2 regions of the Oligoflexus sp. genome follow, and region 1 is predicted to be linked to the other one. Evidence: riboswitches for the same ligand, from Rfam matches in the RefSeq annotation. Region 1 holds a riboswitch; the other holds the start of a gene.
What was found. Region 1 has a riboswitch for cobalamin ahead of VFO10_RS27565 (CbtB domain-containing protein). Riboswitches for the same ligand answer to the same signal wherever they lie in the genome.

Region 1 (9,015 bases):
TTGACCTTGCCATCCATGAAGGGCGAATTCGCGAACATCGCCGTTGCAAAAGGCGCGAGGAGGTTCGACAGAAGATAACGCTTGGCGAGCACCTCATCGTTGCCGCCAAAATCCAGGTTGACCTGAATCGTACAGGTCTGCCGCATCATGCGCCGACCGAATTCATTTTGATTGGTGAAGAAGGCATCCATCGCGCGATAACGAGGCTTGGTCATCTGCAGTCCGATTTCGTCCACAGTCAGCCAGGGATTCATGCCGACCTGAACGATGCTCACGCCTTTTTCGGCCAGGGCGGTATCCAGAATGCCCTGAATGCTCTGCATCCTTTGAATCGCTTCCGACAGGCACGGATAGGGTCGCGTGGAAAATTCCAGCTGACCGCCCGGCTCGAAGCTGATCATATCCGAGTCGTCCAGACTGATCGTCAGAAGATGCGTGGGATCATCGGGCTGGTAATTATATCGCCAGACTGACTGCTGAGCCTTCATGCTTTCCAGTGCCGGAACCAGTCCACCCTGGTCGAAGAGAGGCACCGTCGCGGGTTTCTTCTCATCCATGGACTTCGTCCAGAGCGGCAGCATCTCAACTTCAAGACCGACCAGCCCTGGCCACTTTGGATATTTGGTGCAGTAGTCCGCGGGGCGTAGCGGAAAGACTTTGTGGTACACGTATTCGTAGCAGGCCTCGGCACTCAAGGTTTCCTGCTTCTGATCCGCCATGCTTGACCTCTTTTTCAGTATAACCTGTCCACCTTCGTAGGCCCGGTTATACCCTGGCAGCACCAAACTGCACAAGTGTCCGCTCCCACGGGGTCGCCTTTTGTAAGAAAAGCGCCGCCGGAACCCGGTCCGTGGCGCTTTTTCGCTCAGTTAAAAGCTCTTACTGGGCTTCCACTTCCACATTGATCGCAAAATTCAAAATCCCATAGCGTCGCACGGCGTCGATCAGCTTGACGACATCGCCATGGGGCGTTTTCACGTCAGCGGAAATCAGCGCCTGCACGTCGGGCTTGGCTTTCTTGCGTTCGGCGATCACCTGAGGCAGCTCTTCATAGCTGATCGGCTTGCCATCCAGAAAAAGTTTGGAGTCCTTATCGATGCTGAAACCGAGGTTGGTCGCGCCGGTGTCCTGACCCGTCGCGGCCTTGGGCAGCTCAAGGTTGATGGACTGATTCGTGATATAGTTGGCGGTGACCATGAAGATGATCAGGAGCACGAGCATCACGTCCACAAGGGGCGTTACGTTGATATCGTTAATACCTTCTTCATCATTTCCTACGCTGCCAGCCATGGCATTTCCTTATTTTGAGAAGTGAGCGATGACAAGACCCTTCATCGCTTCGGCGTTGGATAACTTGCGGCGCACGACGCGCTGGAAACCGTTGAACGCGATGACGGCCGGGATCGCCACGATCAGGCCGACGGCGGTCGCGATCAGAGCCTCGGAAATACCGGCCATGACCACCGAGGGACCGCCTGCGGGGTTGGTCGACAGATCGCTGAAGGCCTGGATGATCCCGATAACGGTACCGAAGAGACCGATAAAGGGGGCGTTGGAACCGAGGGTGCCGAGGATCACAAGGCCGTGGTCGAGCTTTTGTTTCTCGCCGAAGAGAAAGCCGGTCATGCTCTGGTCCATGGCTTCCACGCCGCGGTCCTTGTATTCAAGGCCCTTGAGGATGGTTTGCGATTCGATGGACTGGCTCGTGCTGCACACGCCTTTGATGCCGTCGATGTCGTTGTCGATCAAACGCCGGGTAACCTCGCGCGAGAAGCTCACGAAATCGAGACGGATGCGGGCGTAATAAATCAGACGCTCGACGATGACGCCCAGCGAGATCACGCTGAGAGCCAGGAGGAGCCACAGCACCCACGCGCTGCCTAGGGAAACGATCGCCAGCAACTTGTCCACGATGTTAAATTGCATCTTACTGCTACTCCTTTCGCTGAGAGAACCCTGTTCTCTTCAAGATATGGCATAGGTCCATCAATGGTGTCATCAAGCTTCTGATCGAAAGGCCTGGGACATAAAGTCTTCGTAAAGACGGAGACTGACGATCCCCTCGCCCATTTGTTCAGAACTGACCCGCAGAAGACCGGGTCGATCAGTCGCTTCGTGCAGGATCACGTGATCCCAGGCCAGTCGATCCCGCATGAATTGCGATTGGGCCGCTATTTTTTCCGCACGCGCGACCACCCAGCCGCGCGGGGTTTCTTCAAAAAGATAACCGCGATCGTTCCAGGGCTGCAGAAAAAAGTAGGCCCGATCACCAGCCAGTTTGCCGCTTTCCCAAAGAGCCTTCGGTGTGGCACCGGCCTCATGCTTTGTTCGCCGGTTGCATGCGTACATAAGATCGCGGAATTGGGTGAATGCGTCCCGGACCTGCCGGCTATCGCTGACCGGACGCCACTCTGTTAAGCTACGGCGTTCGGGACGGGCAAGGGTCAGGCGATGGCGTTTCTCAGGCGCACGAAATTCTTGAGCCTTGGGCTTTTGCGAGCCGCCCCCGGTGTATTTTTCCCCTGGCCACCAACTGCGCCAGCTGATCAGGGGCTTCAGGGTTTGCAAAATTTCCTGAAAATTTCTCACAACATTCCTTGACAAGAAACGCAAGGTTCCGTAAACAAACACCTCACCTCGAGAGACTTTAAAAATCTCTCAAAGAATGTGAAAGCGGGTGTAGCTCAGTTGGCTAGAGCGGCGCGTTGCCATCGCGCAGGTCGAGGGTTCGAGTCCCTTCACCCGCTCCAAAATTCACAGTCGAGGTTTCCCAAGCGGGTGTAGCTCAGTTGGCTAGAGCGGCGCGTTGCCATCGCGCAGGTCGAGGGTTCGAGTCCCTTCACCCGCTCCATCATCTTCTTCAAGTATTCCATACTCCACTCTATCGTGAATCCATAAAACAGACGCGGGCAAAAGCTGCAGTCGTCGCAATCCCTTTGCCAATCCCATGGCTCAAGGGCCTCCGAAAAAAAAATCCGCGGATCGAAATCCGCGGACTCTGCAGGCAAAGGATTGGGTACATGCTTACCTTTTACTCCTCTACTGCAAACGCCATTCCAAAAAGACATAGCAGAAGGCACAGCCCCCAGTCCGACTATTCCCTATGAAATCCTGCACCTGCTAGGCCTACCAGATTTCCAGTCACTACAGCCCCTTAACTCCAGCAATTTGGTAAATCTGATAAAAATTCTGCATAGGCCTTAAACTTCTTTAGGGTTGACACCCGCAGGGCCGGGTGCTTTAAAAGCCACGCAATGCGCAAGGTTTCCTCCAGGAATCAAAAGGGAAGTCGGTGAAAATCCGACGCGGACCCGCCGCTGTAAGTTGGGAGCGCCTGATCCAAAACCACTCGATCGCATCGGGGAAGGGGATCAGGACCTGGTCACGACGCCAGAGACCCACAAGCCAGAAGACCTGCCTGCGCCATGAGGTTCGACAATCCCCGGGTCATTGGGAATGTTGAAGTGCAGCGGTGCGTGCGCCGTTATCCTTCCATACCCCGGGTTTGCCGTGACCTCCCCACTTCAGGGAGGAAGTCCGTGCCGACCATTTACACGCAAGCCAGACGTCATCTGCGCATCACCCGTCATCTGAAAATGAACGTCGCTCAAAAAGCGTTCATCACGCTCGCGATCATCGGTGTCGTGCTCTACACGATGTTCTTCACCACAACTCCGATGGTTCATGATTATTTCCATGATCTGCGTCACAGCCTCATGCTGATCCCCTGTCATTGAAAGGCGGACTTCGTGTTACCATTCCTGCTCAGCACTCTGCTTCTTCTCGTCCCTATGCTTGCAGAATCCGCGGAACCCGCCCTTCTGCAGCTCGAAACCTATCAGGATCCCGGTACGGTGCATCCCCGCACAGATACTCTCGGGTTTCGTGTTTTGATTCATGCCCGCGATGGCCATCCCGTTTCGAGCGCGCGTCTTAAAATTCATTTGAAGGCGCCGTCCACACCCTGGATTGGATCAACGGATTTTCCTGTGGTCGAAGGCTCCTCGCTCCTGAATCAGGACATTCATGTGCGCGGCGCCATGCATTCCTTTCAATTCGTGCCACCGATTCGTGGAACTTATACCCTGACCGCAAGCGTGGAACCCTTGCCCGGGGATATGAGTTTCGCGCCGACGCAAAAAAGCTGGCAGACCACCATTCAGGAAAGCCCGGAGCGAAAGACCAATCTCGCCATGCTGATCGCCATCCTCGTCACGGTCGGCGGACTGAGCGGATTCGTCCTGGGTCGCAGTGCAGCATCAGCCGCGCTTCTTCTCTTCATCGTTTTGCCCTCTCAAACTTTGAAGGCCCACGGCTCCCATGAGCATAAAAAAATCGCGGCACCGCCACCAGCTGAAGTCAAAAGCAAAGAAGGCTATCGTCTGGAGATGGATGTCGTGACTCCAGAGCCGCGCGTCGGTGAACTCAGCGAGATCATCGCCCGTTATCAGAATGCCGAGGGCGAGCTGCAGGCGGCTCTTTTTCATATGGAAGTGAAGCAGCTGGAACATGATCACGTTGTTTTCTCCAGCGATGTCTCCGCTCCTGATGGCCTACTTCACTGGGAGGGTCAGTTCTTCGATGGTTCACCGCACCGCGTGTCGTTGACTGCGAAACCGCTCATGGAAGAGAACCCAGGCCACCTTATAAGAATAGAACGCGATGTGGACGTCACCGGAGTCGAACCTCCTTTGCGTTCCGTGATCAAATCCTTCGGTCTTCTCATGGCCATCACCGCGCTCGCACTTGTCCTGGGCCTGCTCCTTGGACGTTACTTTCCTCAGCAGAAGGGCAGGCTCACGTGAAAGATGAGCGGCTCATAGATCAGGTCATCGGCCAGGACCATGCTGTTGCCGTGGTACGACTCGCCGCGAAACAAAGGCGCTTCGTTCTTTTGATCGGTGAACCCGGCACCGGCAAGAGTCTCCTTGGCCGTTCCATGGCCGAACTGCTGCCGCCAGTCGACGCCTACTGCGTGGCCAGCATGCCGAATTCCAGCGATCCATCCTGTCCGCACGTCATCTGTCGGCCGCGTTCAGAAATAGAAAGCGCCTGGAATAAAACGCGGCTCCAGGAAAAGCGCGAGCACTTCAGCCACAATTATCTTTTGGCTCTCGCAGCGCTGGGCATCATCCTCGTCTGCGGTTGGCTCATCGTCCGTGATCAGTCTTATGGTTTTGCTCTTGCGGGCCTCTTCGCTCTCGCCTGGCTTTGGCGGCAAAGAAAAATTCCAGCACCACACCCGCCCCTCCGCAGCGCGAAAATCCTGGTCGATCGTCCGGCTGGTCACGCCCCCTTCATTGATGCCACGGCCAGTCGTGAAGGTGCGCTCTTTGGTGACGTGCGGCATGATCCCTATCAATCCGGTGGCGGGGAAAGCCCTCCGCATGTGCTGGTCGAACCCGGCGCTGTGCATCGGGCGCATGGCGGCGTGCTCTATATAGATGAAATCGGAAACCTGCCGGTCGATGCTCAGAAACTTTTGCTCACGGCCATTCAGGATAGGGCCTTGCCCATCACCGGACGTCAAAGCGGATCGAGCGGCACACTTATCCGCAGTGAGCCGGTTCCCTGCAACTTTGTTCTGGTCGCAGCAGGCAATGGGGACTGTCTGAAAAACATCATACCGGCCTTGCGTTCCCGTATTCTGGGCTACGGCTTTGAAGTCCTGACCGCCAGCACCATGGCCGACACGCCTGAACATCGGCGTGATCTGGAACGCTTCGTGGCTCAGGAAGTCCGAAAGGACGGCCGCATTCCTCCCTTCACGCCCGAGGCCCTGACGGAAATTGTCGCAGAAGCCCGCCGGCGAGCCGCCACGAAAGGCCAGCTGACAACACGTTTGCGGGAATTGGGTGGACTCGTGCGCATAGCCGGAGATTTGGCCGTCGAGGAAGGCGAGGCCTGGGTTCATGCATCGCATGTGCGAAAAGCCCAGTCTTATGCTGCATCCATTGAAGAGCAGCAAACCATGCAGCGCATCGGGGACGCTTCTTTCAGTGGGTTGAAACCAGAGCTTCCTGCGCGTCGGGCGCACAACTTTTCTGTGACCCAGCCGTCGACGCTTGCGTCATTTCAAAACGCTGATCAATAACACAGGGACAAGTCAGTCCCGCGACAGGACGTTCGATCACAGCATTCCGCTTGAAAAGACTCGACCAACACAGCGTGTGAAAAACAAGGCCCAGCATTAAAACCAGTGAAATAGCTGAAAATTTCTTGAGAGATCGGAGGTGGTCATCCCCGTTCATAGAAAGCCCCTTCGCATTTGTCTCCCTAACTTATCAGTTGGAACTTTTTTTTCTACGAATGCGAGGGGCTCATGGGTAAAAAAATGTGCAATTTTTAAAGGCTGCGTAAATTTACTGTTGAGACTGCTTGTCGGAATTACTCAGTCGTCATCATCATTTTTGTTCTGAATGCTGACATTCTGATCCTGCGTGGAAAGGCTCGGCGTCGTGTTTGTTATTTCAGGATGCCTGATTTTGCCGCCTTCATGTCCCACCCAGGCCATCAGACCTGTCGTCAGAATAACCGCCATCGCAGTCCCTCGTGTGGCGGGTACCAGCCAGGCTTCTTTTTTTCTGCTCACGAGCCAGCCCAAAGCCGCCAGACCTGACGTGGCCAGCGCGGCGACCAAAGCCAGCTCCGCCGACTCTTCATGCTGCTCGATCAGATTCTCAGAAATTCCTGCCTGTCGTTCCAGAGTATCTTCGGCCGGCTCGCCGGTCCAAAAAGCTGGGAGCGCGAGCAAACCTAAAAACATAGCAGCCAGGAGGGCGAGGCGTTTATAGTCGGACCTTCGCGTGAAGCTGGCCATAAGTATGATAGGTACGAATAGGACAAAACCGATGATGGGAAGATGATTGACGATCAGATGTAATTGGGCTCCGTTGAACATAATGATGTCCTCCTTTGAGTTTCATCATCGTCCCTATTTTTTGTTTCGTATCTAGGACCAAAGGCTTACACTTATCTTGGCAGTTATATTCACGAGTTATGCGACACACTGAGGCTATGGCCCTATGACAGAAAAAGTTGGAAAAGATTCTCTCTTCATCGCGGCCATCTTCGTTGTGATTGCGATAGTAATTCTCATTGATGTCATCAATGATCTTGGGGCCGGTGGAAGTCTCATTCATGTCGGGCTTGAAATAGGCGTCGTGGGTCTGGCTCTGATGGCGCTGAGCTGGATCGGGATTCGAAGTTTCCGGGCGATGCAGGATAGGATTGAGGTTTCTCAGCAGCGTCTTCAGGAACTGGAAGTCGAGGCCGCGCGATGGCGCGAGCAGGTGGCGCGTCTCAAGCCTAATTTGGAGGATGCCCTGACCAGGCAGTTCGCCACCTGGAAATTCACCGAGGCGGAAGAGGAGATCGCCCGGCTGATTCTGAAGGGACTTTCGAACAAGGAAATCGCCGAGGTGCGCGCGAGTTCCGAGAAAACGATCAAGCAGCATACGACGGCGATTTATAGGAAGAGTGGTTTGACCTCGCGGTCCCAGATCGCGGCTTTTTTCCTGGAAGACCTTTTTTAGGGCTGATCCGGGTTGAAATTCTGCACACCGACATCCAGATTTTTCTCACTTTTTTCTTAATAAAATTCAAAAGATCAAAGAAAAATTCGTAAATCGCTAAAGGCGGTATAAAGAAGTCCATGCACACAGCCGATAAGGTTTCCAATGGAGGGATCCACATGAAGGCTCGCATGGGTTTTACCTGGACCTTAGTCATCTGCGGCATGATTTTGATCACGTCCTGCCTGAAGGCACCCAAACGAATCGAGATCAAATCCGACGATGCCGCCTCGTCCGTCCCGACTGAAGTCGAGCCTGCTCAAAATTCCGAATCGAAAGAGGATACCCAGGCCGTTACCGGCCTCGCCGCCCTTCATGCCGATCAAAAATCCTGCGTGGGCTGCCACGAAAAAAACCGTCCGGCGCCCATGCATTATGGGAAGGAAGACTGCGCGACCTGTCATAGCTTTCCGAGCTTCACCGAACGAAAACTCTTTACGCATATGCCGAAGCCCCAGACCTGCGAAACCTGTCATGCGCGTCCTGCCACCGCAGGCCTGCGTGCGTATCCCAACCAGGGTCCCCCTGTTGGCTTCGATCCTAATAACAAAGCAGCGCCCGGTAGCGGCCATTACGTTGGCAAAGACTGCGCGACCTGCCATGCAACACCAGCGGAAGGTGCGATGACCTTCACCTTCTCGCACAGCACGCCCAAGGCCGATTTCTGTCTGCCTTGCCATTTCAACGATGGACGGGGCGAGCATCCCAACGATCCGGCCATCATCCTCCGGGACTTTGGGAACTGTTTCAGCTGTCATAAGAATTTCGATCGGAATGCGACTCGGAATTTTGATACGGCTGGGGGTTGACGCCAGCTTGCTGATAGAGACTTCGACGAAGGCGTGGCGCCCCTCGAAGTCTTTCTACTCATCGAGGCGCGCGATGAGCCAAGGACCACCTGTGTGAATCCAAAGTCTTCCTAAACGATCAACCTTGATCCAACAATAATAAGAGTTTTGCGAACTATAGGATCGAATTTGATCAGGTGTGAGGGCTGCTATCCAATCACCACTGGATGTCCTTTTGAGGATGCGGCCATCTCCAACCCAGGCGAACATGATTCCGGAGTCATTCCCTGAAAGATAGAAATCAGAATGCGGGGCGTTGAAAGATTCCCATTTGCCTTCACGTGTATTCCCTAAAAAATGTATCGAGGTGCCGTCCTCCTGGACGGCAGTCATGAGATAGAAATTGGAACTGATTTTTCTAACAAAGTGCATCGTACTCTTAGCAAGGTCTACTAGCCCGATAACTTCGGGATTAAATCGGCTCAAAACTATTCTGCCATCAGCTGCGGAGTCAGCCCAATAGAAAGAAGATTTTGTTTTAAAAACAATACGGCCCCGGTATTTCAAAATACCGGAAACGTAATCGGTTTCCTCAGCAGGAAGGTCCTGGCTTTGTATTTTCCCATTTATAACCCTGTGCACTTGCTTGGTAT
Region 2 (9,015 bases), on a different contig from region 1:
AGGGCGTATCGCGATCACAGCCGATACCAATCCAGAGCGTCGGGGGACGGTAGACGAGACCCTTTTCATAAATCTCGGGATAAAGATGCGGAATATCCCGATCGGAAACCACCAGGATCTTTTCCCAGGGTTCGGGATTCACGGTCTCAATATGCGTCGTATAGCTGACGCCGGGCGGCCAGGCTTTTTTCAAAGGCCAGAAGTCGGGCTGACCGCATTCCTGCACGATCAAAACCGGGCGTTCATTCACGACCGCCGCGCAGCCTGTTGTGACATTATGCTCCTGATCTTCCAGCACCCAGCCGAGTTCACGGCCGAGGATATCCACAGTCAATGTCCCCTGCACGTCCGATGCGGTCGTGATCACAGGCTGACAGTTCAAGGCGCTTGCTATTCGCAGGGTCTCCCGATTGCCACCGCCCACATGCCCGGACAGAAGGCAGATCGCAAACTGTCCCGCATCATCGATGCAGACGACGGCCGGGTCCTGCTTTTTATCCTTCAAAAGAGGGGCGATCATGCGAACGACGGCCCCGACGCTGATGATGAAGACATGCGTTTCATAGGCATGAAACACCTCGTCCAGAAGGGGACCCAAGGGCAGTTTCACGGGAACGACATTCTCGCGCGCGTCCTGGGAAATTTTCTGCGAAACGAACAGCGTGCTGTCGGGAAACGCCGCCTGCAGTTTTTGGGCGAGCGTGAATCCGTGGCGCGTGATCGCATGAATCGCGAGTTTCTTTTTAGGGAGCATGCATGGCCTCCAGCTGGGATTTCGGAGCATCCCCGCGCAGAACACCGTTCCGATGCTTCTTGGTCACGACCACCATGGAAAAATAAACGCAGCGGTCGTTGCGGATGCGGCGCAGATCATGCACGATTCTTTGTTCATCGGTGGTCGCACGCTCCACGTAAACGGAAGCGTCGAGAAGATTCTCCTCCTCCAGCACCTGAACGATCTGGGGCATGATGCTCGATACTTTCATGAGCACCACCGAATCAAAGCTCCGCAGAATGTTGCGAAGGTCCTCGATCCCGTAGGTTGCAGGTATGACCGCAAGCCGTTCCTGCCCATCCACCAAAGGCCGGCCTGCAACGTTGGGAACGGCATTGATCGAGCTGACGCCCGGGACCATTTCCACGACAAGACCGGGAATATCCTCTTTCAGCGATTCAAAGACATAGATAAACGTGCTGAAAACAAAGGGATCACCCTGCGTGACGAAGCCGACATCAAGACCAGCCTCAAGCTTTTCACGAATCGCAGCAAAGGCCTTGGTCCAGGCGGGAACCAGAATCTCAGGATCCCGGCTCATGGGAAATTCGAGGAAAAGATGCTCCTGACCCGTACCAACCGGCAGGTGCTCCTTGATAATCCGATAGGCCAGGGACGGTGTCCAGGCATTGGGCCGCGGAATGGCCAGAACAGGCAGGGTCTCCAGATGCCGGAGAGCCCGCAGCGTGATCAGATCGCTGGCACCTGGCCCAAGGCCGATGCCGATGAGTTTGCCTGTTGTCATGGTCTTTCCTTGCAGAGTGAGAATATATGGATGGGATTCAAGGCTTCATAGCGGTGATACTTGCCGGCGAGCAGGGAACTGCGGGCGATCTGCACGAGGTTCACATCGTAGCTGAGTCCAAGTCCATTGAGCGTGCTCACCGTTTGCCCGACATTTTCCATGGTCACAGCATTGATGACCAGGCGACCACCGGGATTGAGTCTTTGCCAGACGATCTGGATCAAAGCATCGAGTTTACCCTTGGATCCGCCGATAAAAACGGCGTCCGGATTATCGAGGCCTTCCAGCGCGTCAGGCGCTTCGCCGGCAATCAAACGCACATTATCCGCGCCATGTTTCAAAATATTGTCCGTGCAGTAGCCCTGGCTTTCCGCTTCGCATTCAATCGCGAAAACCCGGCCTTCACTCGCAATGCGGGCCGCTTCCAATGAAACAGAACCCGACCCTGCACCGATGTCCCAGACCACATCCTCGGCATGCAGCTGAAGCGCTGCAAGGGACAGAACACGGATTTCGCGCTTGGTGATCAAACCCAGCTTGGGCATGCGGCGGGCATAGGCCTCTTCCGGCTCGGAATGAAAGGCAGGCGGACAACGCCACGACGCTGTGCGGGTCAGTATCAGAACATTCAGCGGTGACACGTCGGTCAGCTGACTCAGGCCAGGAAGATCCAGATGCCGAATGCGCTCCTCGGTACTGCCGAGATTTTCGCAGAGGATCGCGTCCCATTGCGTATCGCTATATTCCATAAGATGGAGCGCCACGCGAACCGGAGAGTTGTCCGCATCGGTGAGCAGAGCCACCTTTCTGAGGCGGCGCATCTTTTGGCAAAGCCCTTCGATCGTGCGTCCATGAACGGAAAGACAGCTCGCGTCCGACCAGGAAAGACCCGCGGCGGCAAAGGCCAGCTGCATCGAACTCGGCTGCGGGATGAAGCCGCAAAATTCCGCGCCGAATATTTTCACGGCGAGGCTACCGACGCCGTAAAAAAGGGGATCACCCGAAGCCAGAATCACGATGTTATGATCACCTGATTCATCCCGCAGGCTTTCCAAAGCATCCTTGACCCGTTTGCCAAGGACCACGCGGCGTCCGGGATAATCATTGAAAAAGTCGAGCTGGCGTTGACCGCCCACCAGAATCTGCGACTGCCTGATACAATTATACGCGCGACTCGAAAGGCCAAGGCAGCCGTCCTCGCCAATTCCGATCACGATCACCGCCGGCTGCCGCATCATGCCTCCACAGCAAGAGCAAAAAGTGCATGAAGAATGGCCACAGCAATCGTACTGCCGCCCTTGCGTCCCCGTGCCGCCAGCCAGGGTACCTGACTTTGCGCCAGAAGATCCTTCGATTCCGCGGCTGAAACAAAGCCCACAGGAACACCGATGATCAAGGCTGGACGCACATCCTCATCGGCGATCAAACGCAGGACTTCCAGAAGAGCCGTCGGCGCGTTGCCAATCGCAATGATCGAGCCTTCGAGCTTGCCCATCATGTGAAGTTTCCGCATGGATTCGATGGCCCGGGTGGTATTGAGTTCCTTGGCGCGGGCGATCACATCGGGATCGGAGATACTGCAGTAGGTCTGGCAGCCGAAGTGCTGCAGGCGCTCCTGATTCAAACCCGCGGCGATCATCTGCACGTCCAGAACCAGGGGACAGCCCCGGCGCAGCGCGCGGATGCCGGAATTCACAGCATCGGGATGAAAGGCCATGAGGTCTTTGAATTCAAAATCCGCGGTGGAATGAATCACCCGGCGCACAATCTGCCATTCCGAAGGCGGGAACTCGTGAGGGCCGACTTCGCTGTCGATGATGGCAAAGCTGTCCGTTTCAATTCGACGACCTTGCTCGGTCATCTGCCGCATATCGCTCATGGCGTTTCCTTTCGCAGTTCATCGAAACCAAGGGTTTTCCCATCGAAATCCACCATCGTGACTTCGATCCAGAGTTTATCGCGCGCAAACTTTTCGCAGACATTGCGGGTGCGCGTACAGATCATGCTCGGCATTTTTTCCAGTTCATGCGCCTGGCAAATCTCGAGGACATGCCGCGCGGTGTTCGCGCCGCGGATCTGCTCCTGAACATCCAGGGGACTGCCGTGCTCAGCCGCAATCGAGGCGAGCAGCTCCATATTCACTTCCGAAGCCGAGGCATGGGTCATCATGCGACCATCAGCCATCTTCGAAAGTTTGCCCATCATGCCGACGATATGAACGCCTTCCATGCCGCAACGCACGGAATTGCGCAGGGCTATGCCCACGTAATCCCCGACCTGGATGAAGCAGCATTCGGGAAGATGCGGAAGGAGTCGCATCGCATACTGCTCGGAGCGGCCGCCGGTCGTAAAAACCAGCTGCTTTTGCCCTTCCGCCTGGGCCAGCTGGATGGCCTGCACGATACTGGCAATGAAGGCGCTTGTGGAATACGGCAGCACGATCCCAGTCGTCCCGAGGATCGAAATACCCCCGAGCAGACCGAGTCGCGCGTTCAAGGTTTTCTTCGCGCGTTCTTCCCCATCGGGACACGAGATTTCAATATCCGCGCCCCGATAAATACTGTCATCCAGTTCAAGCCGCACCATCTCGGCAATGTTCTGCCTTGGAACGGGATTGATGGCCGAAGTGCCGACCTCAAGTCCCAGTCCTGGTTTGGTCACGCGCGCTATGCCCACGCCACCGTAAATATTCAAGGCTTTGTCATGATGCAGGCGCACGCGGGCGATGATCTCGGCCCCGTGCGTGCAATCAGGATCGTCGCCGCCGTCTTTGATGATGCTGGTCAAAGCGAAACCATCATCCCACTGACAGCGGTTCAGCGCAAAACGCACCGTCTGACGATTCGGCAGAATGCTTTCAATCTCCTGAAGCGGGATGCCTCGCAGAAAGAACTGACTGGCCGCACGAGCGGCCGCCGCGGCACAGGCGCCGGTGGTGAAACCGCTGCGGAGGGGTTTGTCACCGGTCTGCTTTTGCATCACTCAGGTCCTGATTCCGATAGAAAATTTCGCTCTGAAGCTGATCATCACTGACCCCCAGCTCGCGAAGATATCCAAACACGCGATCCACGCGCTGGCCTTCACCCGCCGCTATAAAACGCGAGGTCAGATTCACCGCGTGAAAATCATTCAAGGGATCCTCACGCATCGACCTTACGTAAACTTTCATCTGGGTCTGCGCGAGGCACTCACGGACCATGGCATCGGTGACCAGGCCCCCTGGAGCGTCCTGATACCAGAGCAGCTCCACTTCATAATTTCGCGGAACACTGGCCAGATATCCCAGGATCCCCGTGATCCCGCTGCCAAAGGCGGCCGCGATCACCTTTTTTTCCTGCGCACCCTCGGGCCAGTGAAAACGGCCCCAGGGACCGGAAAAACGCAGAGTATCGCCAGGCTCCAGCGACGCGAGATAGCGCGAAGCCACACCGTCTGGAGTCGGAGCGACGGCCAGGAAGAATTGTCCCGACTCCGGCTTCACTGCGAAAAGGCTGTAGGCGCGTTTGATGATTTTGCCTTCCGCATTTTCAAGGCCGGTGTGAATGATGATATATTTCCCACCCTTGAGCACAAGCTCGGGATGCCCGTCCAATTCAAAGGCCAGAATCGCACCATGTTCGGCCGCTGCCACCTTCGCGAGAACCTTCGCTTGTCTCATTTCTGCCATGATCGCTCCTCAGTCCGCTGGGTAAATGACGTGCATGTGATCATGCACCTGCTCCAGATCTTCAAAGAACTGTGAGGTATAGTGATAAAGGTTCGAAAGATCGCTTTCTATTTTTTTATTCAGCACAGCCAGCGTCTGCACATAAGCGCGCTCGGGATCGTCGCTTTTCATCTGACTCAAACGATCTTCCAGATCGGTCCGCGCCAGTTCAAAGGCGTAACCCAAAGTTCTGAGGTCATTGGCCTGGCTCAGCATCTTAAGAGGCCCTGGTTTTTCCCCAGCTTCGCCGAGTTCCGCCAGTTCATGCTCGATCAGAGCCGGATCCTGCACTCCCAGAATACGCATCATTCCCAGACGTAAAGCCGCAATTTCGTGACAAGCCATGGAATACTCCTTATAGAATGGAATCAATCCGCTCACTGAGCAGCTGATCCTTTTGCAGATGCTGCGCGACCAAAGCCGGCACATCCTCTTTTTGAAAATTGCGATACCAGATCCCATCGGGATAAACCGCAACCGTGGGGCCTTCACCGCAGCGTCCGAGGCAGCTCGTACGCGTCACGCGGTATTCGCGATGCAAAGAAAGTTTTCGCAGTTCGCGCTGCATGGTTTCGGCGATGACCGTTGATCCTTTGTTATTGCAATCGTGATTGGTGCAGACCAGCACATGTTTTTTCAGGGGCGCATGCGCATGCTGATGCGGCTTGCCCTGCTGATGCGTGGCCTGATGCCGAACGCTCCACAGAAGGCTTTTCATGCCGCCCACCTGTTCCTGCAGAGCCCCGAGCGGAACCCGATACTGACAGCTGACGCAGGGCAAAGCATAGCGCGGCGTGCCGCGGGCATCGGCGATTCTATCCTCGACCGCTTCGCAAAGGGCTGTGGTCACTCCCAAAGGCCCCACGCGTTCGCCGCGGATCCAGGGATGCTGAGCGACGAAGGTATCGAACATCTGGCCGATGCGCGTCGCCAGGACTCCGGGAAAAAGGAGATAGGGTACCATCAAAATACCCTTGGGTTTCAAACGGGCGAGGCGCTGCAGGACTTCATCCAAGCGCGGCCAGGTGATGCCGACGAAGGCTATTTCCAGCTGACGCATGCCGGCGCTTTCCGCCAGCACGCGAGCGATCTGATAAAGCTGGCTGTTCGCATCGGGATCACTGGCGCCACGCCCCACCACCAGCAGCGTCCATTCCTTGGGATCGAATCCCGCGCAGCACTCGATTTGCTGCTGCAGGGCCTGAACCAGAGCCGCATGCAGACCCAGCGCGGGCGTGACGGTCAGTCGATGCTGCGGAAATTCCTGACGCAAACTTGTGATGGCCAGCGGTATATCATTCTTCACATGAGCAGCAGGCAGAAGACTCAGAGGGACCACCACGATGTCATCATTCTGTGCGGCCTGCTCGCGCAGAACCTCACCGATGAAAGGTGGGCTCAATTCCAAAAATGCGTGCGCAAAGCTCCGCCCTGGATGTCGCGACCTGTAAAGATCCATCCACTGCAAAAAGGCGGCTTCGGCTTCAGCATCGCGACTTCCGTGTCCAACAATCACGGTCGCAAAGCTCATAACCACAGCTCCCCAGTCCCGAAATCAGGCTGTCCGTTCCACTGCTTCTGTATGATAGATAAGGCAAGATCGCGCTTGTCGAACAAGCTCCTGCCAAAACCTCCCAGACCCCGAGGACGTTTTGAATTTGTGCACTTTGGGCAGGTTTCCTGGCTTGTCGTGAAGCCGGCAGTTACTCCGGCGCCGCCCCCTCCTTCCCCAGTCAACTGAGTGGCATTGGTGGCGTCTAACGACTTACAGTGGCGGGACCGCGACGGTCTTTCACCGTCTTCCCTTCTCTTCCTTGCGGAAACCCAAAGCTATGCGACTATACGCATGGCGTTTATTTCACCGGCCTTCATTCTTGTCAATTCCTTTCTCCTCCGCAAAAATCATTCAGCTCGGTTCGACTCACCCCCGAGGGTTGCTGGTTGGTATTCCTAGGGGAGTTGAATAAAGAAAACAAGCAGCCGTTGTCTTTGCATAGGCATTTCGTTCCTGCAACCTTGTGGTAGGAGCAGGGAATTTTCATACCGGAAGGAAGCGCAAAACCTGAGCACATGGATCACGGAAGGACTGGATTGAAAGCCTCAAATCCCGTTTTCTAAGCAGCATGTCCCTCACATCCAATGCAAAGAGGAGCGAGTATGTTGTCTCACGGTCAGGCTGATTCCATTACCTTCTGGAACTTTCGTTCGGCGCCGATGCGGGCCTTCCATATGAGTTGGATGGCCTTCTTCTTATGCTTTTTCGCGTGGTTCGGCAGCGCGGCGCTGATGGGCGTGATCCGTGAGGAACTGTCTCTCACCAAGAGTCAGATCGGGCATATCATCACAGGATCGGTGGCCATCACCATCATCTTTCGCCTCGTGATCGGCGGGCTTTTGGAACGCATCGGCCCCAGACGGATGTATGCGGCTCTTCTTATCGCCTCGGCGATTCCTGTGATCGGCATCGCCTTCACTCATAGTTATGAATCGTTCCTGATCGCAAGGGTGGCGATCGGCGCCATCGGGGCTTCGTTCGTCATCAGCCAGTATCATACGACCCAGATGTTCAGCCCGCGCATCGTCGGAACCGCAAACGCTATCACTGCCGGCTGGGGCAACATGGGCGGTGGAGCCACGCACCTCGCCATGCCCCTGATTTTCGCCGGCATCCTGAGCCTCGGTTTTTCGCAGTCCAGTTCCTGGCGTCTCTCCATGATCCTGGTGGGCATCCTCTGCCTTGTTATGGGTTTCCTCTACTATCGTTTCACCCAGGATACTCCTGAAGGTGACCTGATCGATCTGCGTCGCGCGGGTCGCCTTCCCCCGCCTCAAAAAACCTCGCAGAATTTTTCCCTGGCGCTGAAGGATTATCGGGTCTGGATCCTGGCCATGATGTATGGCCTTTGCTTTGGCTTGGAATTGACCATTGATAATATCGCGGCTCTCTACTTCATCGACTACTTTCAACTCGATATGAAAACGGCCGGATTTGCTGCCGCGTCCTTTGGCATGATGAATATTTTTTCACGCGCGCTGGGCGGTTATCTGGGGGATGTCTTTGGGCGGAAAATCGGCCTGAACGGACGGGTCTCCTGGCTGTCCCTCGTCATCCTTGGTGAAGGCATATCGCTCATCGGCTTTGCTCAGATGCAGACGCTTTCATCCGCGATCGGACTTATGCTGGTTTTCAGCCTTTTTTGTCAGATGGCCTGCGGAGCAACCTACGCTGTTGTTCCTTTTATCCAGAATAAAGCCCTCGGTCCGGTCGCTGGAATTGTGGGAGCCGGCGGAAATGTCGGCGCGATCCTCACCGGACTTTTATTCGGTGGCGCCCTCGCGTGGCCGACTGCACTCCTTTATCTCGGGATCGCCACGACTTTGATGGCTGGCCTTGCGCTTCTCGTTCGGCAAAAAGCTCCGGCCCCTGTTCCCGAAGGCGCGCTCGCTGTGTAAAAAAGCGGACTGGGGGTTTTCCTTTATTGTAAGAATGCATGCAGAATCCCTAGTCCGAACGAATGGTTAGCGGCTGTCCGCATATTCCTGCTGTGAGCATGCTCCATTCCATCCCGCAGCCGCCGTTAGAGGGAAAGTCGCGGGAGGTTTTTGCCATGCGTCCTTACCTTGCACTTCTATATATGGCCCTGTGCTGGACAGCCCCAAGGCTGGAAGCGCTTGAGGTTCAGAATGGAGCGATCGATCTATCCGCATGGGACGGCGCGAGCAGAATTTCTCTGAACGGTACCTGGATGAGCGTGGAAGATGAACTCGTGGAGGGCCATCAACTCTCGG

Region 2: it holds a riboswitch for cobalamin, as region 1 does, so the genes downstream of both, VFO10_RS13510 (CbiX/SirB N-terminal domain-containing protein) here and VFO10_RS27565 (CbtB domain-containing protein) in region 1, are expected to answer to the same signal.

What each region holds. Positions count from the first base shown of each region.
Region 1 covers NZ_DASTAT010000130.1:32,587-41,601, forward strand. Annotated here, with positions in the region: gene VFO10_RS27535 (glutamate-cysteine ligase family protein) at 1-719, opposite strand, end outside; gene VFO10_RS27540 (biopolymer transporter ExbD) at 880-1,290, opposite strand; gene VFO10_RS27545 (MotA/TolQ/ExbB proton channel family protein) at 1,300-1,926, opposite strand; gene VFO10_RS27550 (hypothetical protein) at 1,999-2,589, opposite strand; tRNA gene VFO10_RS27555 (tRNA-Gly) at 2,674-2,750, shown strand; tRNA gene VFO10_RS27560 (tRNA-Gly) at 2,775-2,851, shown strand; cobalamin riboswitch at 3,244-3,436, shown strand; gene VFO10_RS27565 (CbtB domain-containing protein) at 3,540-3,737, shown strand; gene VFO10_RS27570 (hypothetical protein) at 3,750-4,805, shown strand; gene VFO10_RS27575 (ATP-binding protein) at 4,802-6,094, shown strand; gene VFO10_RS27580 (hypothetical protein) at 6,392-6,901, opposite strand; gene VFO10_RS27585 (response regulator transcription factor) at 7,026-7,535, shown strand; gene VFO10_RS27590 (hypothetical protein) at 7,694-8,383, shown strand; partial or broken gene VFO10_RS27595 (hypothetical protein) at 8,438-9,015, opposite strand, start outside.
Region 2 covers NZ_DASTAT010000063.1:161,022-170,036, forward strand. Annotated here, with positions in the region: gene VFO10_RS13475 (cobalt-precorrin 5A hydrolase) at 1-754, opposite strand, end outside; gene cobI (precorrin-2 C(20)-methyltransferase) at 744-1,520, opposite strand; gene cbiE (precorrin-6y C5,15-methyltransferase (decarboxylating) subunit CbiE) at 1,517-2,755, opposite strand; gene VFO10_RS13490 (precorrin-8X methylmutase) at 2,755-3,399, opposite strand; gene VFO10_RS13495 (cobalt-precorrin-5B (C(1))-methyltransferase) at 3,396-4,499, opposite strand; gene VFO10_RS13500 (FAD-binding oxidoreductase) at 4,480-5,187, opposite strand; gene VFO10_RS13505 (DUF3209 family protein) at 5,197-5,571, opposite strand; gene VFO10_RS13510 (CbiX/SirB N-terminal domain-containing protein) at 5,582-6,757, opposite strand; cobalamin riboswitch at 6,880-7,069, opposite strand; gene VFO10_RS13515 (MFS transporter) at 7,384-8,679, shown strand; gene VFO10_RS13520 (7TM diverse intracellular signaling domain-containing protein) at 8,835-9,015, shown strand, end outside.